Regions from separate parts of the Paenibacillus sp. NPDC057967 genome, predicted to be linked through region 2. Evidence: predicted binding sites of a transcription regulator. Region 2 holds the regulator's gene; the other holds the start of a gene.
The links. The regulator Rex, encoded in region 2, represses fermentation and respiration genes when NADH is low (regulators of the CRP and FNR family bind a similar motif). The targets are predictions, from matches to a motif close to TTGTGAAATATTTCACAA.
Positions count from the first base shown of each region.

Region 1: nadA (quinolinate synthase NadA) is a predicted target of Rex. The motif match lies at 3,500-3,517, and genes of this name have one in related genera.

Region 1 is NZ_JBHVQB010000014.1:35,773-47,666, forward strand. It holds gene nadC (carboxylating nicotinate-nucleotide diphosphorylase) at 1-799, opposite strand, end outside; gene nadB (L-aspartate oxidase) at 792-2,405, opposite strand; gene nadA (quinolinate synthase NadA) at 2,481-3,419, opposite strand; gene ACFVSO_RS27460 (VOC family protein) at 3,708-4,100, opposite strand; gene ACFVSO_RS27465 (ABC transporter permease) at 4,302-5,264, opposite strand; gene ACFVSO_RS27470 (ABC transporter permease) at 5,266-6,348, opposite strand; gene ACFVSO_RS27475 (ABC transporter ATP-binding protein) at 6,354-7,889, opposite strand; gene ACFVSO_RS27480 (BMP family lipoprotein) at 8,022-9,062, opposite strand; gene ftsH (ATP-dependent zinc metalloprotease FtsH) at 9,315-11,330, opposite strand; gene hpt (hypoxanthine phosphoribosyltransferase) at 11,431-11,894, opposite strand, start outside.
Region 2 is NZ_JBHVQB010000004.1:340,114-352,007, forward strand. It holds gene ACFVSO_RS11965 (MerR family transcriptional regulator) at 1-267, shown strand, start outside; gene ACFVSO_RS11970 (DnaD domain protein) at 382-1,065, opposite strand; gene ACFVSO_RS11975 (acetate kinase) at 1,112-2,338, opposite strand; gene ACFVSO_RS11980 (3-hydroxyacyl-CoA dehydrogenase family protein) at 2,338-3,207, opposite strand; gene ACFVSO_RS11985 (AAA family ATPase) at 3,324-4,817, opposite strand; gene ACFVSO_RS11990 (hypothetical protein) at 4,810-5,349, opposite strand; gene ACFVSO_RS11995 (hypothetical protein) at 5,472-5,978, opposite strand; gene ACFVSO_RS12000 (amidohydrolase) at 6,011-7,312, opposite strand; gene ACFVSO_RS12005 (redox-sensing transcriptional repressor Rex) at 7,293-7,949, opposite strand; gene dinG (ATP-dependent DNA helicase DinG) at 7,999-10,863, opposite strand; gene ACFVSO_RS12015 (tetratricopeptide repeat protein) at 10,880-11,608, opposite strand; gene panD (aspartate 1-decarboxylase) at 11,726-11,894, opposite strand, start outside.

The DNA of each region.
Region 1 (11,894 bases), on a different contig from region 2:
TGACATCTACGCCGCAAGCAGCGATGCCATGGATTGTGTCAAGCTTCACGCCGCCAGATGCCTCTACAATAATATGCGGCGATTTCCCTTTGATCAGAGCGACGCACTCCCGCATTAACTCATGCGTCATATTATCAAGCATGATGATGTCCGTGCCGCAAGCGATTGCTTCCTCTACCTGTACCAGGGACTCCGTCTCCACTTCGATCTTCATCGTATGGGGAATTTGGCGTCGTGCCGAGGTGACCGCGGCAGTAATGCCTCCGGCACCCTTAATATGATTATCCTTGATCATGACGGCATCATACAAGCCGAATCGATGATTGGAGCCTCCGCCGACACGTACGGCATACTTCTCCAGCATGCGGTGGCCCGGCGTCGTCTTGCGCGTATCAACCAGGCGGACAGGCAGTCCTTGAAGCGCATCAACATAAGACTTAGTTTTCGTAGCAATACCGGAGAGCCGCTGCATCAAGTTAAGCGCAAGCCGCTCGCCTGTCAGAATGCTGTGCGTACTGCCTTCCACTTCAATCAGAACCGTCCCTTTGGTGACGTGATCGCCATCCTCCACTCGTGCTTGGAAGGAAAGCTTAGGGTCAACAACCTCGAACACCAGCTTCGCCAGCGGAATTCCCGCAATCACGCCGTCCTCCTTCACATGAATGACAGCTGTCGAACGGGAGCCTGCCGCGATCGTCGTCTCCGTCGTGATGTCCCCGCTGCCGATATCCTCAGCAAGCCAGCTTCTGATCTGGTCTCTCATCTGCGCGTCATATCCGCCTGTCGTCCACTCAAACATCTTCAATTCGCTCCTCAGTCATGCCTTTTGTACGGTGCAGCACCGTATGTTTTCTCCATACCAGATCATCGCGCGCCGGGAAGTCCTCCCGGTAATGCGCCCCCCGGCTCTCTTCCCGTGTAATCGCTGACTCCGTCATCAGCAGCGCGCAAGTGAGCATATTCGCGAATTCGAACTCCTCGCGATCGGTCAGAATGGATTGGAAGATCGGCAGCTGCCGTTTCAGCTCCTCCAAGCCTTTTCTAAGGCCTGTCTCATTCCGCTTCAAGCCGACATACCGCACCATAATCTTTTGCAGCTTAAGCCGCCTCTCGACAACAGCCTGCATAGAAGCGCTATTGCGCTCCACCTCATTATAGAACTTCGGCTCCATCTCAAGCGGCGGTGAATGCTCGATCCGCTTCACAATGCGGCGGCCAAATACGATGGCTTCGGACAATGAATTGCTCGCAAGCCGATTCGCGCCATGCACCCCGGTCGATGACACTTCACCGCAGGCGAATAGCCGCTTGATATTCGTCTCGCCATTCAGATCGGTCTTCACGCCGCCCATCATATAGTGCATGGCAGGCGCGACCGGAATCCAGTCGGAGGTAAGGTCCAGCCCGTATTTCAAGCAATATTCGTAGATAGTCGGGAAGCGGTGCTTGACCATCTCTGCAGGCTCGTGAGTCACATCAAGATAGACAAAGGTCGACTTGGTCGCTTCCATCTCGCTGACGATTGCGCGCGCAACGACATCACGCGGTGCCAACTCCAGCTGTTCATGGTAGCGCTCCATGAAGCGCTCGCCCTTAATATTGCGCAATACTGCGCCTTCCCCACGCACCGCTTCCGAGATCAGGAAACGCGGCGCTCCAGGATAACATAGCGCCGTCGGGTGGAACTGAACGAATTCCGCGTCTCTTATGTAGGCGCCCGCTCGATAGGCCATCGCGACACCGTCTCCCGTTGCGACTTCCGGATTGGTCGTGTAGCGATAGAGCTGACCTGCACCGCCGGAGCAGAGAATCGTCGCTTTGCCGCGAACGAACAACCGCTCGCCATTGGGCTTCTGAACGATTGCCCCGCAGCATTCCCCGTCCTGCGTAACCAGATCAATGACGAAATGGTCATCCCATACTTCGATCTTCTCATTGGCGACTGCATTCTCGGACAGCGCACGTACAATCTCATAGCCCGTCGCATCGCCATTCGCATGCAAGATGCGCCGCTGGCTATGGGCGCCTTCCTTGGTCAAGGCGAATTCTCCATTCTCCAGGTCGAATTGCGTTCCCATCTTAATGAGGCTTTGCACGCCTTTCGGTCCTTCATGCACCAATACATCAACCGCTTCGTCCGAGCACAGCCCTGCGCCCGCAATAAGCGTATCCTGTCTATGGTAAGCGGGTGAATCCTCATCAGAGATAACGGCGGCAATCCCGCCTTGCGCGTATCGTGTATTGCTGTCGAGCAGCGACTTCTTCGTAATCATCAGCACCGAATGCTGTCTGCTTGCCCGTATAGCGGTAAAAAGACCGGCAATGCCGGCCCCAATAACGATGACATCTTTATCTAAGACGGGCAGCTTGTCCAGCTCCACGTCGACCAAATATCTAGGAATCATCACGCTAGCTCCTTCACCTCGGGGTCATCTTGATCTGTAGCCTGCAATTATCGCTTATAAGTGAAGCAGCGCATGCTACTTCACTTGCAGCATGCGCTCCAGCGACAAACGGGCACTGTCCGCAACAGCCGGCGGAACGTAGATTTGCGGCTGCATCGTCTCAAGCGCTTTGACGAGCTTCTTCAAATTGTTCACCTTCATGTTCGGACATACCAAATATTTCGATGCGAAGTGGAACGTCTTGTTCGGGCTATCGAGTCTCAGCTGATAACCGGTGCCATCCTCTGTTCCTACGATGAATTCCTGAACATCGGATTCCTTGCAGTATTTGAGAATAGCAGTTGTGCTTCCGACAAAATCACCAAGCTCCACAACTTCCGGACGGCATTCCGGATGGACGACGAATTGCGCGTTCGGATACTTGGCTTTCATCTCCTCTACGTCTTTCACCGTCAGCATGTCATGCGTGTTGCAGTAGCCTTCCCAGATGATCATCTTTTTGTCAGTATGCTGCTGAACGTAGTGGCCCAGGTTTTTGTCCGGTACCCAGATCACTTCATGGCCCTCAACCGAATTGACGACCTTCACGGCGTTCGCGGATGTACAGCAAATATCCGTCTCCGCTTTGATCTCTGCCGAAGAGTTGATATACGTAACCACCTTGGCGTTCGGATGCTGAGCCTTCAGCTTGCGCAGGCCATCCACGTTCACCATGTCTGCCATCGGGCAGCCGGCGCGTTCGTCCGGAATAATGACCGTCTTGTTCGGAGCCAGAATCTTGGCGCTCTCACCCATGAAGTGAACGCCGCAAAACACGATAACCTCGGCATCCGTCTGAGCGGCCTTCTGTGCTAGCAAGAAGGAATCCCCCCGGAAATCCGCTACTTCCTGTATTTCATCCCGCTGATAATAATGAGCAAGAATAATGGCATTACGCTCTTTCTTTAATTGCAACAGCCTCTCGCGCAGCTCGCGATTCTGCTCCGCTTTGCGCTCCAGTGCCAATGCTTCCACGATAGATCCTCTCCTCTTATGAGGGATGGGCCTTCCATTTGATGAACGATGGTCCCATTCCGTTATGCGGCATAGCGACTTTGTGAAATGATGCACAAACTTAGGGATTCGCTTGCCTATAGTTTAAACCAAAAGGGATAAATTCATTTGATTAAGATTTAATTTACACTTGGCAGATGGCTCTGTCAATGGATGTTTCCTCATTTTATAGAAAAGAAGCCCGTCCTTGCCGGACGAGCCCCCATTCATCGCTATACATGACCGCCACATGCCGAGCAGCGTCTGACCTTATGCCAGGTTCAACTGCCATGTGACCCCGAAGCGGTCGGCTAGCCAAGCAAACTTCCGGCTGAAGCCGTATTCGCCAAGAGGCATCAAGGCTTTTCCGCCTTCTGACAACTTCGCACATAACGTCTCGATCTCGGCCTCGGAGGAACAATTTACATATAAAGAGATCGAAGGCGTAAAGCTGAATTGGTGTTTGACATGACTATCGATGCACATATAAGTGGTGCCAGCCAGCTTGAACGTCGCATGGATGACCGTGCCCTCCTCGCCTGGTCCCTCCGGGCCGTACTTGGAGATGCTGATGACCTCGGAATCCTCGAATAGCGACAGATAGAAGTTCATGGCTTCCTCCGCTTGACCTTCAAACATTAGAAACGTATTGATTTTTTGCATGTGTTTTTCTCCTCCAGCATTCAGAATGATCGGCGTAATGCCGCCCTTGTACAAAGCTTTTCAAACCAAGCTGCGTATTATCCATTCAGCTGCGGCATCATCACCCTGGCCTCGATCAAAAAAATCGCACTCCTTCGCTGGATGCAATGGAGTACGATCTTTTGCATAAGAGCGGCCAAGGCAGGCCGCTCTTGATTCACGCTACCTTCTCGCCGGGTCGTATGGCTGTCCAAGCGCCGCAGGAGCGCTGGAACGGCCGACTGCCGCCGCAAGGACAATCAGCGTAAGGACGTACGGAAGCATATAGAACACTTCCGTCGGGATTTGCTTCGAGAAATCGAACAGCTGCGCGAAATTCCGCAGCGCCTGCGCAAAGCCGAAGAATACGGCTGCGCCTGCAAGGCCAAGCGGATTCCACTTGCCGAAGATCAGGGCGGCAAGCGCGATAAAGCCTTGGCCCGAGATCGTATTATGCGCGAAGCTGCTTGTTGTTGTCAGCGTAATCGTCGCTCCGCCAAGACCGGCAAGCGCGCCGCTCAGCATAACGCCGATATAACGATACTTCGTTACGCTGATGCCAACCGTGTCAGCCGAGCTTGGATGCTCGCCAACCGCGCGAAGACGCAATCCGAAAGGCGTCTTGAACAGCACGAAATAGCTGATGATCACAAGCACAATAACGATGTACGTCGTCGGATAGGAACGGAAGATGCCTTCCCCGATAATCGGAATATCGGACAGGAACGGAATCGCCACCTTATGAAACACTTCTGTCAGCTGGCTCGTCTGAGCCGAGCCGTCATAGAGGCTCCGGGTGAAATAAATAGCCGTTCCTAGCGCCAGAATGTTAATCACCACGCCGACTACGGTCTGGTCCGACTTGAATGTAATCGTCGCTACGGCATGCAGAAGGGAGAACACAACGCCGAAGACTATCGCCGCAATTAATCCAATCCATGGCGAGATGCCGCCAAGTCCTGCTTGCGTGGCATAGTCCGTCGCGACCGCAGCCGCGAAAGCGCCGGATACCATCAGGCCTTCCAGACCGATATTGACTACGCCGGAGCGTTCCGAGAACATACCTCCGAGAGCGGCGAAGATCAGTGCGGTGGAGAATACAAGCGTAATGTTAATAAGCTGGCCAGACACTTCAATAAACTGCATCCTACGCCGCCTCCTTCCGCTTCGCGCGCTTGCTCATGAACGGTTTAAGAATAAACTTCACGATGCCATGCGCCGCCACGAAGAAGATAACCGATCCGATAACGATCCGGACAATCTCTTGAGGCACGCCTGCACCGAAGCTCATGCCGGCAGAGCCATAGCTGAGACCGCCGAACAGGATAGCCGCGAGCAGAACGCCAACCGGCGTGTTGCCGCCAAGTAATGCAACGGCGATACCGTCAAAGCCATAACCAGGCGATGCCGCCATAATGGTCTGATTACCGAATACGCCAAGCACCTCGAACACGCCGCCAAGACCTGCGAACACGCCGCTGATCATCATCGACTTCACAATCGTACGATTGACGTTCATGCCAGCATAGAGCGCAGCATCCGGATTATGTCCGACTGCGCGCAGCTCGTAGCCTTGCTTCGTACGCCACAAGATGATGTAGAAAATAATGACACATGCCAGCGCCACGAACGTGCCCCAATGAATCCGAGCTTTGTCCATCAGTTGAACCAGCCATTCAATATTCATCAGAGCGGATTCATGAATCGCTCTAGACTTCTGCTGGCCAGGGTCGGTAAGGAACCTGGTTACGATGAAGTTGGCCAGATATAGAGCCGTCCAGTTCAGCATGATGGAGGAAATAACCTCGTTCACGCCACGCTTCGCTTTCAAGTAGCCGACGATGCCTGCCCAGAGCCCGCCGAATACGGCGCCCGTAATAACGGCAAGCGGTCCATGAATATACCATGGCAAATCAAGCAGGACGCCAACCAGCGTCGCACCTGTCATTCCCATAACGAATTGTCCTTCTACCCCGATGTTGAACAGACCCGTACGGAAAGCAAAGGCTACCGCCAGCCCCGTAAAGATCAAGGGCGTAATCGCACGAATGGTCTCACCCATATGATACGGGCTGCCAATCACCCGATTGAAAAGCGAGCTATACGCCAGAATCGGATTATAGCCGCCTGCCAGCATGGCAATGGCCCCGATCAGCAAGCCGAGCACGATAGAGACAACCGGCACAAGCAGCGATCTTTTTTCATTAAAAATCTTCTTGATTACGTCCATTGCCGCTAGCTCCTTTCCCCATCATGATCGGAATTGCCGGCCATCAATAAGCCGAGACGCTCATCGTCCCTATGATCGGCATCCACCGCACCAACCAGCTTGCCTTCATACATAACCTCAATCCGGTCGGACAACGCATACAGCTCGTCCAGCTCGAAGGATACAAGCAGGACAGCCTTGCCTTCGTTGCGGGCTTCCATGAGCCGCTTATGAACGAACTCAATCGCGCCGATATCCAGACCACGCGTCGGTTGAACCGCGATGATTAAATCCGGGTCCTTGTTCAGCTCGCGGGCAATAATCGCCTTCTGCTGATTGCCGCCGGACAGCGCGCGCGCATGCGTATAGATGCCGGAGGTGCGCACGTCGAACTCCTCTACCAGCCGGGTAGTCAGATTGTCCATTGCCTTCTCGTCAATCAAGCCCGACTTGCCGTATTCCGGCTTAAAGTATGTGTTGAGTATCATATTCTCGCTCAGCTTGAAATCAAGCACAAGTCCGTGCTTATGACGGTCCTCCGGAATATGGCCGACACCGGCATTGGAGATTTTGCGAGGCGTATCGTTCGTCACGTCTGTGCCATTCAGCTTCACATGACCATCCTGCACCTTGCGCATGCCCGTAATCGCATAGATCAGCTCGCTTTGTCCATTGCCGTCTACGCCTGCAATGCCGAAGATTTCACCGGAGCGTACCTGGAAGCTGGTGCCGTCCAGCACCATCTTGCCCTGATCACCCTTCATGCGCAGCCCTTCAACCGAGAGCACCACTTCGCCAGTCTTGTTCTTCGACTTCTCGACCTGGAAGTTGACGTCGCGTCCTACCATCAGCTCGGCCAGCTGGCGCTCGCTCGTCTCGCTTGTGCTGAGCGACCGGATGACCTTGCCTCTTCGGATAACAGTGACCGAATTAGCCAGCGCCATAACTTCCTTCAGCTTATGCGTAATAATGATGATGGACTTACCTTCTGCAGCGAGATTACGGATAATTTCGATCAGTTCCTCGATTTCTTGAACGGTTAGAACAGCTGTCGGCTCGTCGAAGATGAGAATCTCCGCGCCCCGATATAACGTTTTCAAAATTTCAACCCGCTGCTGCATGCCAACCGTAATATCTTGAATCCGCATCTGCGGATCTACTTTCAGACCATAGCGCTCGGAGATCGACTTAACCTTCTCGTTCGCGAGCTTGTAATCAATCGTAAGCCCCTTCTTCGGTTCATTGCCAAGAACGATGTTCTCCGCTACCGTGAAGGGCTGCACAAGTTTGAAATGCTGATGCACCATGCCGATGCCCAGCTCAATCGCTTTGGAGGCGCCGTCGATAACCGTCTGCTCTCCGTTAATCCAGATTTCTCCCTCATCCGGCTGATATAAGCCGAACAAGATATTCATAAGCGTAGACTTGCCTGCACCGTTCTCGCCAAGCAAAGCGTGAATCTCGCCTTTCTTCAGCTCGAAGTTAATGGAATCATTCGCAACCAAGCCAGGAAACCTCTTGGTAATGCCCTTCAGTTGTACGACTGCCCCGCTCTGATCCATGCGTTCATCATCTCCCGGGATCACATATAGTTATTCGCTCTTTCTGATCAGAGAAACAGGACAAGACCGGCTCATGCCGGTCTTGCCTCTGTGACCCATGCCAAGCTTTATCGTGAGTCCGATCTATCGATCTTATTCACCCGGAACCGTAATTTCTCCACTGACGATTTTTGCTTTGTACTCTTCCACTTTTTTCAAAACGTCTTCTGGAACATTCTTCGTGGAAGTCTCAGGAAGACCTACTGCGTCGTCTTTCAGGCCAAGTACTTGATGCGATCCACCTTGCCATTTGCCGTCGATCAGGTCTTTGGATACTTTCGTTACCGCCGCTTCAACGCCCTTCATCATGGATGTCAGCGTGACTTCGTCGCCGAACTCCAGCGATTGGTCTTTGTCTACGCCGATAACCCATACTTCTTTGCCGCTTTTCTTGCGCTCAATAGCTTCGTTAAATACGCCATTGCCTGTACCGCCAGAAGCGTGGAAGATGATGTCCGCGCCGCCGTTGTACATGGTAGCTGCAATGCTCTTGCCAAGGTCAGGCTTATCGAAAGCACCAGAATACGTAATCGTTACCTTTGCTTCAGGATTCACAGCTTTAATACCAGCTTCAAAGCCTTTCGCAAAGCGAGTAATAACCGGAATTTCCATGCCGCCTACGAAGCCGATGTTGTTCGACTTTGTCATGAGGCCAGCTACAACGCCTACCAGGTAGGAGCCTTCTTGTTCTGCGAAAGTAACGGATGTTACGTTCGGAGCTTCTACAACAGCGTCAATTACAGCAAGCTTAGCATCCGGATTCTCAGTCGCTACTTTTTTCAGAGCGTCTTCGAACAGCATACCGATGCCCCAAGTCAGGCTGTAGCCTTCACGAACGAAGTTATTCAGGTTCGGCTCCATGTCTGCTTCACCTTTGGACTCCAGGAACTTCGTATCAGCGCCAGTGGAGGCTTTCAGCTTCTGAAGAGCTTCCCATGCGCTTTGGTTGAACGATTTATCGTTAACTCCGCCTACGTCTGTTACCATGCCAATCTTGAAGTCTTTGCCGCTTCCGTCAGACTCGACTTTGTTTCCACCCTCATTTGTTCCGCCGTTTTTGGCTTGTCCGCAAGCAGACAATACAAGCGACAGAGCGACTACTAGCATGAGCATAAAGCTGAATGTCTTTTTCATGCTTCAATTCTCCCCTTAATTAAATTGTTTTTGAACATGACAACAACAAGCACAGCATTACCTTTACAGTATTGCTGTTTCTTGCCGCTATTATTTCATTATAGTGACAAAAAAATTTACGTCAATCAAATTGTGTTAGATACATTAACACCGCTACTGCATGTTTATGTAATGAATTGCATGAATAATCACGCTAGTTTAAAAAATGAAACGTCCCGCGGCTCCATGAAGGAGCAACGGGACGAAAATGGTTTACTTTTTATCTGGATCGTCGGAATTGTTGCCGGATTGAACCGGTGGCGTCGCGTCTTTCACTTCCGCCTCGTCACGAGGCTGGATGCGAACTTTCACATCGCCAATCTCGTCGATGATCGGTTCGGCAGTTGTAACCTCAGCAGATGAGGAGCCTTCGCCGGATGGCGATTCGCCTTCTACCTTCAACACGCCTTTTTCGATCAAGGATTTGATTTGTTCCATCTCAAGCGTCTCTTCCGTAAGCAGCGTATTCGCGATCAGATGCATCTCTTTGCTCTTCTCTGTGAGAAGCTTCTTCGCTCTGTCGTAGCAATCATTGATAATGTTCTGCATCTCTTGGTCAATCTCGTACGCAATGGCGTCAGAGTAATTCTGTTCATGACCAATGTCACGGCCCAGGAACACTTGACCTTGCGAGCTGCCGAACTGCATCGGACCGAGCTTGTCGCTCATGCCGTATTCCATAATCATGCTGCGCACGATGCCAGTTGCTGACTTGAAGTCGCTGTATGCGCCGGTACCGATCTCACCGATGAATACTTCTTCCGCTACCCGGCCAGCTAACAATCCAGTAACTTTATCAAGTAACTCTTGCTTCGTGACCAGCATGCGGTCTTCCTTCGGCAGCATGATGACATATCCGCCTGCGCGTCCCCGCGGGATGATTGTTACCTTGTGCACGAGGTCGGCATGCTCCAGGAAGAAGCCTGCAATCGTGTGGCCTGCTTCGTGGTAGGCCACGATACGCTTCTCGCGATCGCTGATGACACGGCTCTTCTTCTCCGTGCCGACAATCACGCGGTCAATCGCATCGTCGATATCCACCATGTTGATTTCTTTCTTGTTGCGGCGTGCCGCAAGAAGCGCCGCTTCGTTAAGCAGGTTTTCGAGATCCGCACCGCTGAAGCCTGTTGTACGCTTCGCGATAACGTCCAGCTTCACCTCGCCGGTAAGCGGCTTGTTGCGCGCATGGACTTTCAGTACCGCTTCGCGGCCTTTCACGTCTGGACGGTCAACCGTAATCTGACGGTCGAAGCGGCCCGGACGCAGAAGCGCAGGGTCCAGAATATCAGCACGGTTCGTCGCTGCGATAATAATAATGCCTTCATTCGCACCGAAGCCGTCCATCTCAACCAGCAACTGGTTGAGCGTCTGCTCGCGCTCGTCATGCCCGCCGCCAAGTCCGGCGCCGCGCTGACGGCCGACTGCGTCGATCTCGTCAATGAAGATAATACATGGCGCATTCTTCTTCGCGTTCTCGAACAAGTCACGTACGCGGGATGCGCCGACACCGACGAACATCTCCACGAAGTCGGAGCCCGAGATGCTGAAGAACGGAACGCCCGCCTCACCCGCAACCGCACGGGCAAGCAATGTCTTACCTGTACCTGGAGGACCTACGAGCAATACGCCCTTCGGAATGCGTGCGCCGACGAGATTGAACTTGCGAGGATCCTTCAGGAAGTCGACGACCTCCACCAGCTCCTGCTTCTCCTCGTCTGCGCCTGCCACGTCCTCGAACGTGATGCGCTTCTTCTCCTCGTTGTACAGACGGGCACGGCTCTTGCCGAAGTTCATCACTTTGCCGCCGCCGCCTTGAGCCTGATTCATCAGGAAGAAGAACAGTACGATGAGCAGAATGAACGGAATAATGGACGTCAGGAACGTCACCCAGAAGCTTGGGGTATCCATCGGCTCGGCCTTATACTCGAAGCCGTATTCCTTCTGCCAAGCATCGAGGTTCTGCTCTGCTGCGTAGGTGTTCATGCGGGACGTGAAGTTATCATTGTCCGCACCCTCCGGCTTTGTCTTATATTTACCCGTAATGTAATACGATTCCTTATCGTACTTCGCGGTAATCGATGCTACATTTCCCGCTTCCACAACTTGGCGGAATTCATCGTATCTCAGCGGCTTGGTGGAATCCCCTTGACCGCTAATATATTGAAAAACACCAACGGTAACCAAAAAGATGATCAAATAAAAACCAGTATTTCGGATAATCCGATTCATCCCCTACCTCCTCTCAGACGCTTTAGATATTTTACCATAGCATGACTTTCCATCACAATAGAGGCTACCGGAGGGCGGACATGTACGGTTCCAGCGCGAATTACTTTTCGTAAACCTGCGGCTTCAGAATGCCGATATAAGGAAGGTTGCGGTACTTCTCCGCATAATCCAGGCCATAGCCCACGACGAATTCGTCAGGCAGCGTAAAGCCTTTGTAGTTCGGCTCCAAGCTAACCGTGCGGCGCGCCGGCTTGTCGAACAGCGTGACCACGGTCACGGACTTCGAGCCTCTACGCTCCAATACGTCGATCAAGTAGCTAAGCGTCAGGCCGCTGTCGATAATATCTTCGACGATGAGGACATCGCGTCCTTCCACCGACACGTCCAGATCCTTAATAATCTTGACGACGCCGGATGATTTGGTGGAAGCACCGTAGCTGGAGACGGCCATAAAGTCGATCTCAAGCGGAACGGTAATAGTTTTCACCAGATCGGACATAAAAATAAACGCGCCTTTGAGGACGCAAATAACGAGCGGATTCCGCCCTTCATAATCAGCGCTAA
Region 2 (11,894 bases):
CAGCTGCTTGCGTTAGGAGAGATGGATCGAACCTTGAAGCCAGGGGGCAGAATGGTCATTACAGGCTTGATGACGCATGAAATGAGTGACGAGCAAGCCTCCACCAGTCAGCAGGCCCATAGTTATGATACGGAAACCGTTCATCTTGCCGGACTGCTGCCGTCACGGCTGCCAGAGCTTGTTCAGTGGCTGGAGCAGCGATTCTATTCCGTCGTAACAGAAGAACTCGATGAAGAGATCACCATTCTGTATGCGGTAAAGCCATAACGGCTTCATCTCGTATTTAAAAACGGAGCTCTCTCCTCTTATTACAAAAATAAACCATGCCGACAGGCATGGTTTATTGAGATTAAAGACTTTATGCGAGACTGCTTTACGTAATCAGGCTCTGCCGCCGTGGAATTTGCCCGCATGGGCTCTCGCCTCATCCGCATTCGTAACCCGATTGCGACTCCATTCAATCAGAATACGGTCTATGTATCTTAGGCTAAGCTTGCCTGCAAATACAGCTTCCTTCAGGGCAAACAAAACAATTTCTTCGGAATAGCGGTCCTGGTCCAGCCAGCTGACGATCGTCTCGCATTCCATGGGAGACAACAATCTGCCGAATTCCTGCTCGAACACCGAAAAAAGATTGGAGGCGGGTGCGCTCTTCTCCAGCACGATCGGCTGCTTGTCCGTCTTCTTCGATTGGCGCTTCGACGTTGCCCGCCATTCGGACGCCTTCATCAGCCATCCGCTCCAGTTATAGCGCTCGCTGCGGAGACCCGTAACATCGTCGATATAATCGTCAATAGATAAAAAACCGTCCTTCATCAAGCGGCCAAGCAAAGCGCCGATCTCTCGGACATGAACGCCCATTCGATCCGCCAGCTCTTCCGGTGTGGGGAAATCATTCCGCTCTGCTTGTCCATACAGCATTATCTGCATCAGCAGCATGGCCTCAGAATCAGATAACCCAATTCGGCTGTAACTTTGAAGGAGGAGGCTAGGGATATGGACTCCCCCTTCGCCAATTGCAGCAGCAATGCCGTGCGTGTAGGCTTTCCATAGTTCGTCATTCAAGCCCAGCCTCTCCTCTCTAGTAGTCGTTGATGATGTTCATGCTAACTTATTGTACCGTATGATTGCTGTTATTTAGCCCTTTCACTATCGCGTTCGTATCGCGTGCGATAAGCAGCTCCTCGTTTGTTGGCACGACTAGCACCTTCACTCGCGAGTTTGGTGTCGAGATTTCTCTTGCTTCCTTGCTGCGAACGCGGTTCTTCTCTTTGTCGAGCTCGATGCCAAGGAACGTTATGCCTTCGCACACCGCCTCCCGAACATCCGGAGCATTCTCCCCTACTCCCGCCGTGAAGACAAGCACGTCAATTCCGTTCATTGCAGCCGCGTAAGCGCCGATATACTTGCGAAGCCTGTACGTATACATATCAAAGGCCAGCTTCGCGTTTTTGTCGCCCTCATGCATCGCTTCCGTCACTTCACGCATATCGCTGCTGATGCCCGATATGGCTAGCATACCGCTATGCTTGTTCAGCATGGAGTTCGCTTCGTTCAGCGTCAGCTCTTCCTTATTCATGACAAACGGTACGATCGCAGGGTCGATGTCGCCGCTGCGCGTTCCCATCATCAAGCCTTCGAGCGGCGTCATGCCCATGCTCGTATCGAACGACTTTCCGTCCAGTATTGCCGTACAGCTTGCACCGTTGCCGATATGGCAGGATACCATTTTCAGCGATTCAAGCGGTTTGTTCAAGAAACGGGCCGCCTTGTCGCTTACATAGGCATGCGATGTGCCGTGGAAGCCATATCTGCGAATCTTATGTCTGCGGTACAGAACGGTAGGAATCGGGTACAGATACGACGTTTGCGGCATGGTCTGGTGGAAGGCCGTATCGAATACGACAACCTGCGGCACTTCCGGCATAACCGCCTCTACTGCCGTAATGCCCATCATGTGCGCAGGGTTATGAAGCGGAGCAAGATCGAACAAGCGGCGAATCTCCAGCTTCACTTCCTGAGTAACAAGCACGGAGCCCTTGAACACCTCTCCCCCGTGCACAATCCGGTGGCCGACCGCGTCAATCTCGGACATCGCGCTGATGACGCCATGTTCCTTGTGCGTAATCATATCGATGACTCGTTTGACCGCTGTCACATGGTCCAGAATCTCACTAACGTCCCGTACTTCCGGCTTCCCCGTTGGCTCATGGGTGACGATAGATGAATCCATGCCTATGCGCTCTACGCGACCGCTCGCGAGCACCGTTTCATTCAACATTTCGTAAAGCTGGTACTTCAGCGAAGAACTGCCAGCGTTAATAACCAATACCTTCATTAGATCCGATCTCCATCCATATCGTAGTTGAAGAAGCCGACGCCAGTCTTGGCTCCAAGATGTCCGGCGCGTACCATCTTCTTAAGCACGATGGATGGGCGGTATTTCAACTCCCCATACTCGCGGAACATGCGTTCAAGCGCAGCCAAAACGGAATCCAAACCGAAACGGTCCGCCATCTCGAATGGTCCATGCTGGAACGAATAGCCGACACGCATGGCATTGTCAATGTCCTCTGCAGACGCCACGCCTTCCTCCAGCACATGCAGAGCCTCATTGATGAACAGGCAGATCAGACGGGATGTCACGAAGCCTGGCGACTCGAATACCATGATGCCTTTCTTCTGAAGGACTTCTTCGACAAAATGCTTCGTGCGATTATACGTATCATCCGATGTCTTCAGACCTAGAACGATCTCCACCAGATCGATTTTTAAAACAGGGTATATAAAATGAAGGCCGATCACGCGGTTCGGCACTTTCGTCACGCTGGCCAGCTCTGTCAAGCTGAGTGTAGACGTGTTGCTTGCCAGAATTGCTTTCTCTTCGCAGATGGCGTCGAGCTTCTGGAATACTTCTTTCTTGGCATCCAAATCCTCCGATATCGTCTCGATGACAAGCTCACAGCCCGCAAGTTCCTCAAAGGACAATGCCGATTGAATCCTGGATAGGACAAGCTTCTTCTCCGCTCCTGTCAGAGCCCATTTCTCGATTTGCTTATCCAAGCTGATTTCAATCATGTGTAATCCATAGGCGAGGCGTTCTTTGGTGCGCTCGATGACGATAACGTCGAGTCCTTTCGCGGCCAACATCTCCGCGATGCCCTGACCCATCGTGCCTAAGCCGATTACTCCAACCTTTTTAATCATTGATGCAATTTCTCCCTCTTGATAGTTTCCCCCTTATTATAACGTAATTCGACTAAAAAAGAAGACGGACAGGGAGTCCGTCTTAAATTTGTAATATTGTAGACAATTTTGTGAACTTATGCGGCTGTCGAACTCGACAATAATGCGCGGAACGCCTCGCCATCGAGCGTCTCTTCCCGCAACAGCGTCTCCAGGGAATCCGTGAACACTTGACGGCGTTCCTCCAGCAGTTTTTTGGTTTTCGCCATCAGCTCATCCAGGGTGCTTTTGGTTACATCGGCCCACTTGTCGGGCGTCATCATGGAGGCGTCAATAATGCCAAGCGGCGTCAGTCCGGACTCTACAAGCGTCTTGACAATACTTACCGCCTGATCAAAGTCACCGCGCGAGCCCGTGCTGCGCTCGCCATAAAACATTTCTTCCGCAGCCGCTCCGCCTAGCGTGATCATAATTTGTCCATGCAGGAATGGGGTCGTGTACAGATATTGCTCCTTCTGCGGCTGATGGCGCACATAACCGAGAGCGCCGCCGCGCGGGGACAGCGCAACCTGGGACACACTTCCCGGACGGACAAGCTCCGCCATAATGGCATGCCCAAGCTCATGAAGCGCTACGCGCTCGCGCTCTTCCTTCGATGTCTCGCGGTCAGTCTTCTCGCCCAGCATGACCTTGTCGATCGCCATCGTAAGATGGCGCTCATCGACAGTAGCGTGGTCTTCGCGCATCGCATAGATTGCGGCTTCATTCATCACCGCTTCCAGCTGCGCACCGGAGAAGCTGTATGTCTGCTCCGCAATACTATCCATGTTCACATTCTCTTCCAGCGGCTTATTCGCTGCATGAATGTTCAGAATATGAAGCCTGCCCTTCTTGTCCGGCAGCTCTACGCCAATATGACGGTCGAAGCGGCCAGGACGCAGCAAGGCGCTGTCCAGCATCTCCTTGCGGTTCGTCGCTGCTATCATCAGGATACGCGGTGATTCGTTCGCGTGAATGCCATCCATCTCCGTCAATAGCTGGTTCAACGTCTGGTCATACTCGCGCTGCTGTCCGCCATCACGCTTGCCGCCAATGACCTCGATCTCATCGATAAAAATAACAGCGCTGCTTTTGCCTTCCTTTTTCGCTTTCGTGCGTGCTTCCTTGAACAGGTCGCGGATGCGCCCCGCCCCTACGCCAACATACATCTCGACAAACTCGCTGCCCGAAGCGGCCAGGTAGATCGAATCCGTATATTGGGCCGCTGCTTTGGCCAGCAGCGTCTTGCCTGTACCCGGAGGACCGGACATAAGGATACCTTTCAAGGGACGAATGCCCAGCTTGGCAATCTGTTCCTTCTTCACCAGAAAATCGAGTGCTTCAATCAACTCGCCTTTCGCGCGTTCTTGTCCGCCAATCTGCTCAAAGGTAAAGGAAGGCGACTTTACTTCACTTCTAGACTTGCCATTCGAAAGCGCCGTGAGCTTGCCACGGCCTTTTGCCATAAAAAACAGGGCTCCTCCGACCGCCGCCAAAAACAAAAACGGCAATACGTTAACCCCCATAAAAAGCAAAAATACGATGAGAACAGGAACAAATCCAATCGCCAGCTCCAATCCATACTTACGCATTAGGCCACACCCCCATTTGGTTTGGCGTTCTTGGCAAGACGATATATTTGGCGCCTCCTGCGTTTTTGATCGTTACATATACATTGGTTCCGTCCATATCCGTTACCGTCTCAACACCGTCATGTCCAGATGCGACACGTTCCATCGTTTTTGGAATATCGGAATAGGTTTTTGTCTCCATCGCCTGTGCTATATCGAACATCGCTTCCTGCCAGATCGCATTAAGCGATGCGTCTTCTTCGTTCTGAATGACAATATCCAGCTTGCGTTTCCCTGCTAATGCTTTGCCTTGCTCCGTTACGGATGTGTAGACATCCTTCAAGCTTGCCTCATCGGACAGCTCGACTGATACGCTTACTTTATCCTGCTCAATGACCGGTTTATCCGCATTGGCGATACCCGGTACATTGGCAACGGCATCCGTTAATGGTGAAGCTACCGCGACCTGCTTGTACAACATCCAGCCGCCAAAAAGTGCTGCAGCGGATATCACGACGGTTATGGCGATCGGCATCATTCGAGGCTTTCTCATAACTATATCCCTCCAGTACTGAGTATATATAAATTGTCGCAATTGATCTATCACATTTGCTATACGTTAGTATATCACAATTATATACATAATGCGTTCTGTAAAAACAGGAAACGGGACCATTACGGTCCCGTTTTTGTCGGCAATGTATAGGTTTCAATCAGTGTCGCTTGCTGATCGAAGCTGTAAAATTGATATTTGAAACGTTCCTTGCTGCCTTCCGGCTCCTTATAATACACTTCCCATACGGGCTGCTCCCGGAATAATCCCGGTGTCACACGAATGATGGAAGCGCTGGCATGGTCGTTTAGCCATTTTGTTCGAAATTGGTCTTCCGGCAAAACTTGATCTGCCATCACACGATGCTGCAAAGCTCCCTCTTCATTCAGGAAAACGAATAGCTCTGATTCTGTTTCCGTCGTTCCATAAGCAACCCATGTCGTCGCTTCCCAGACATGCTTGTACAGCTTTTCGATATTCGCCATTTCGCCTGTCGCGAACACGGCTTCTCGCATGCTGCTTTCCTCCGACCACTTCGGCATTTGCACATCACGGAAATAAAAGCCGAACCAAACCCCTAACGCAATCAGGCAAGCGATGATAGCGAACAGCCAGCGCTTTGGCGTCATAAATGGCGGCCTTTTCTTTTCGACCGCTCTCATTAGCCGTTCAGTAACCGCTCGAAGCTTGCGGCTGCCTCATATTTGATCTTCTCTTCATCCATTAATGTGCAGACGCCGTTCTGTACCACCTGACGCCCATCCACCCATACATGCTTGACGTCTCGGCCCGATCCGGCATAAACAAGATGCGATACGATATCCGTAAGCGGGTAGAAATGCGGCTGATCCAAATCGATTGCAATAAAATCAGCCTTGTAGCCGGCTTTCAGCTGACCGATCGAATCTCCCTGCCAGATGGCATTCGCTCCGTACGTAGTGCCAAGCTTAAGAGCCTCCCAGGCCGGGATTGCTGTCGGATCGCCGGATACTCCCTTGTGAAGCAAAGCGGAGAAACGAATTTCTTCAAACAAATCCAGGTTATTGTTGCTCGCGACGCTATCCGTACCGAGCGACACCTTCACACCGGCTCTCATCAGCTCCGGAAGCCGTGCAACGCCGGAAGCCAGCTTCAGGTTGCTGACAGGATTATGCGAGACGGATACGCCGTGCTCTGCCAGCAAAGCAATCTCTTCATCGGTCAGATGGACAGCATGCGCTACGAGCGACGGACGCGAGAAAAATCCGAGTCGATCCAGATGCTCGACTGGACGTGCGCCGTAATCGCGAACATTCTGCTCCACTTCCGCAATCGTCTCGGACATGTGCGTATGAAGCGGCAAGTCCAGCTCATGCGCAGCCTCCACGAATTTCTCTATATAGGCGGGAGGACAAGTGTATGGCGCATGCGGCGACAGCATCGTCGAGATTCTGCCGTCTGCCTTGCCGTGCCATGTCTTGGCGAAGGCAATCGCATCATTCAGCTTGGCCTTCTGTTCTTCTTCCGAGCACAGACCGATAACGCCGCGTGTCAATATGCCGCGTATGCCTGCTTGCTCAGTCATAGCCGCAACCTGATCCATACGATCGTACATATCGACAAACGCAGTTGTGCCCGTACGCAGCATCTCTATAATCGCGAGCGCGCTTCCGGCTCTTGTGTCGGCATCCACATATTTGGCTTCCATCGGCCACATCTTCTGCTCCAGCCATACCTGCAGCTTCTGATCGTCGGAATAGCCCCGCAGCAGCGTCATAGCCGCGTGGCCGTGTGTATTGACCAGACCCGGCATGAACGCCAGCTTGCTGCCGTCAAGCTTCTGTGCATCGGGCAACAGGCCGACTGGCGGTTCTGCGCCAACGTATGTAATTACACCGTCTGTCACAACCATATGTCCCTTTACTGTTTTTGCAGCATCATCCATCGTAACGAATAGGCCATCTTTAATCCAAAGCTGTGTCATCGCTTACGTCTCCTTCATGATTCAAATAATAAGCCAGACTTAACAATTCCCTTGTGAAATCGGCATTATGAATACGCACATCATCCGGCACCCGAAGAATAGCAGGAGCAAAGTTCAAGATTCCCTCTACACCTGCGGCAATAAATTGATTGGCGACATTCTGCGCTTCATGCGCGGGCACGGTAATAATGCCAATTCGTATCTTTTGTTCGGCAACGACCCGCTCCAGCTCGCTCATCGGTTCTACGACCAAATTGTTAATATTGGAGCCGATCTTTTCGGGATGCACATCAAATACGGCTGTAATCTGCATATTATCCTTGGAATACTTGTTGTAATTGCATAAGGCATGCCCCAGATTGCCGGCTCCGACCAATGCGACTTTAATCGTTTGATTCAGCTTTAAGATCTGTCTGATCTTCTCTATGAGATACATGACGTCATACCCGATGCCTTTGCGTCCGAATTCGCCAAAATAAGCCAGATCTTTCCGAATTTGAGCCGGGTTCAAGTCAAGCTTGACCCCCAGCTCCTGCGAGGAGACCGTTTGGATCTCCCGGAGATGCAGCTCATTGAGCACTTGCAGATAAATCGGAAGGCGTCTAACGACCGCCTCCGATATTTTTGCGGACTTCATGGGAACCAACTCCTTCTTAACGGGGGTTGTAAAAAGCTAAGCGTCTGTTTTAATCTCCTGTTGCCGAATGAGCCAGCCATTGCTGCATGCGGGGTACCATCTGATTCGTATGCATCGTCTCGATCTTGGGGCCCGGCAATGAATACAGGAAGTGCTTGCCATAAAAGGTGTCAATGACTCTCGTATCATAGATGATGACAATTCCTTTGTCATGCGCTGTGCGGACTAACCGCCCGAAGCCTTGCTTGAAGCGGATTACCGCCTGCGGAATGGACAGCTTCATGAACGGATTCTGCTTCTGCCGCTGAAGCAGCTCGGACTTGGCCTCCACCAGCGGATGATTAGGCGGCTGGAACGGCAGGCGGACAATGGCCAGGCACACAAGTCCTTCCCCGGGAATGTCTACCCCTTCCCAGAAGCTGCTGGTGCCAAGCAAGACCGATTCGGGCTGCTGCAGGAATCTCCGGGTCAGCTTCGTCCGGTTGCTGCTGTCGATGCCTTGGCCCAGCAGTTGAATACCTGCTTCATCCAGCTTCAGCTTCAGCGGATCATACACTTGCTTCAGCATCTTGTAGGATGTGAACAAAACAAGCATCCTGCCTTTGGTCTCCACTGCGGTATCGGCGAGCGAGCCAATCAGTTTATCGAGATAGGTATCATCTACAGAAGCGCCCTTAAGCACAGGAAAATCACGCGGTATGACCACAAGCGCCTGCTCCCGGTAATTGAACGGAGAAGGGAGCAGTACCGTTTTCAGCTTGCCTTGCTTCTCATAGCCCTCAAGGCCAAGCTGCTCTTCAGCGTATTGGAAGCTTTTTTGAACCGTCAAGGTGGCGGAAGTCATGACGATGCTGTCTTTTGCATCGAAGAAGTACTTCTGCAATTGACTGCTGACATCAACCGGCGCAGCGTAGAGCTGCAGCGAACGATGACGGTATGCGGTGCTCGCCTCCAGCCAGTAGACATACTGCGCATCCTCCAGCTTTGTGATGAGACGAAGTTCATCCTTCACCCCTGCAAGATCCCGCAGCGCGCCGTTCAAATCCGTCAAAGACGCTTGTATAGACAAATCGTCCGCTCTGTCCTTAATATCGTTCATCATCTTCTCAGCCGTCTTGATCACTCTAGTCAGCTCGACGTGTACGTTATTCTCGACAGCCAGCACCTCCTCCCAGCCAGCCGGAAGCTGGCCGGAGCTAAGCCGCTTTACCAATGCGCCGTTGTCGCTCACGCTGTCCGATGCTGTGGAGGCAAAGGCATAGAACATCTCGAACAGCTTGTCCCAATGCTCCTTGATTTCTTGAAAAACGGGAATAATCGTATCAATGGTCTCCGTCCAGGCAGTGACATGATCGTCACCCTCTTGCTGAAGCCGCAGACGCAACGTCGGCAGCAAACCGGAACGGTTGTCCCGGTACAGCCGTACGATAGCTTGAACAAGCGTGAAATAATGCACATTCATGCCCAAATGCTTGCCGGCAACTTCCTCAACATGATGAGCCTCATCAATAATAAGATGGTTGTAGGTAGGAAGCAGACGATGATCGGCTTGCACATCGGTGAACAGCATGGAATGGTTCGTAATGCATACGTCAGCCAGGCTCGATTCATGCTTCGCGCGGTGATAATAGCAGCGCTTGAACCACGGGCAAGCCCTGTTCAGGCAGGAGTCGGCATCGCTCGCCACTGTTGACCAGAAATCGGAGCCCCTGCTGCCGAAATTCAACTCCTCCTGATCGCCGGTTTCGGTCTCCCCGAGCCAAACGACCATTTGTGCAGCCGTTATGGGGTCCTCTATGGGTGCGACCATATCTTGAGCGTTCAGTTTCCCTTCAAATTTCCGCAAGCACAAATAATTGCCCCTGCCCTTGAATATGGAAGCTTTGAACGGAAACGGAAGAACCTCGCCAAGCAACGGCAAATCCCGCTGGCGCAGCTGCTCCTGCAAATTGATTGTATGGGTACTGACTACGATTTTGCTCTTGCTTTGCAAACTGTAGTACAACGCTGGAATCAAGTATCCAAGCGATTTGCCTGTTCCTGTTCCTGCTTCAATCAGCAAATGCTTGTCTTGCGAAAGCGCTTCATACACTTCGCGGAACATGATAACTTGAGACTCCCGCTCTTCATACCGCTCGAATTTGTTCTGGAACCGCGATTTGACCTCGGACAAATAATCCTCGAACGATAGGCCATCCAATACACCTTCGCCCGAGGGCTCGTCTTCCCTTGGCGGCTTCTCCTCGCTCCATTCCTTAGCTTTAAGCGCGAACTGACGATAGAAATCATAATCGCCCATATCGAATACGGTATCCTGCTCAATCCGCTTTTCATTCCACTTCAAGAACCAATGAAGATCCTTGCTTTCATCGATTAACGCAGACAGCCGCTGCACAGTAAGCAGCGGCATGGAACGCAATTTTTCGACCGTCTCCATAAAGATAAGGGCGGTTGCCATCGCATCGCTGTCGGCTTGATGATGCTGATGATTATCAATGCCGAACTGCTCGGCGACCGCGCCGAGCTGATACGTTGTAATGCTTGGATAGAAGATGCGAAGCAGCTCGATCGTATCCAGTCTGCGCCCGGTGAAGGGCATATACCCGCAGCGATCCAGCGCATTATTCAAAAAACCGGCGTCAAAACCGACATTATGCGCAACCAGCACCGCGTCGTCCAATAACGGAATAAGCTCAAGCAGCACCTCATTCAGCTCTGGAGCATCCTTGACCATTTCCTCCGTAATGCCAGTTAACCCCGTAATAAAAGCTGGAATGGGAATTCTCGGCTTAACAAACGAGCTATAGGTTTTGACAATGTCCAGCTCATCGGAAACGATAACAAGTCCAACCTGCAAAATATCATCTTCCGCGCTATGTCCGGTCGTTTCCAAATCCAGTACAGCATAATTCATTGATTCCCCGATCCTCTCACATACAGCACAGCTCCGTGCTACCGAAATATAACGATAATTGTCCCGGCGTTTCTTGGCAGGACTTAAGATTGTTTAATGAGTCCGTGAAGCTCGGATACACCTCATATGCCTTGCGGAACAGCTTCTCCGCCTGGGCGATGTTCATGTGAACCGCATGAATGCATCCAAGGGCATTATAGCCTAAAGCCAGCCACTTCGGAAAGTCCGACAGCACAATTAATAATTGAAATTGCCGCTGGGCCTCCTGCCAATTTTGCATATGCATCTGGCTCATACCCAGGAATAGCCTGGCCAAATTGCATTCGGGCGCAACGGCAATCGCATGTTGAAATAAACCGGCAGCGTGAGAAAACATAAATAATTTATAATAGCCTTGACCTTTGTTAATGAGCAGCTCCGCTTCTTCAGGTATGGCAAGATCCGCCATATTGCAAGTGGTTGTTTCCACTGGCGAATAGGACGAAGCTTGCCCTTCTGCTTCAACAGGATCATCATCCATCACAGACGTAGTGACCATAACAGGCTGAGCAGCCGCGATGCCTTCCTGGAAGTCGGACACCTTCTCTTCGAAATCCAGCCATTGCTCGATAAAGCTGTCGCTCATTTTTTTCAATTCGGCGATTTGCTTAAGGTACGCCATTCGCTCCTGTTCGCTTGCTTGTGGGTACTGCTTGGTAATACCGTCAAGCATTTCGTTCATCGACGTGAACATATGCTGAAACATGCCGCATCCCGCCTTCGCTTAGAATAAGGAGTGATACGGTCATTTTTTGTTTACAGCCTGCTTTTCATACGGCGTACCAGCCGTTACATAAGTCAGGTAGGTTGCGTAATCCTGCAATTAGATAATCGTGGCATGCAATTCCTCAGTAAGCACCTCAAGCGGCTTATTCTGGTCGTCCAAAATGGTAATAACCGGCTTGTGTGCCTTGGCTTCTTCGCTCGTCATCATGCCATACGAGATAATAATTACTTTGTCGCCTGGCTGCACCAGTCTCGCCGCAGCGCCG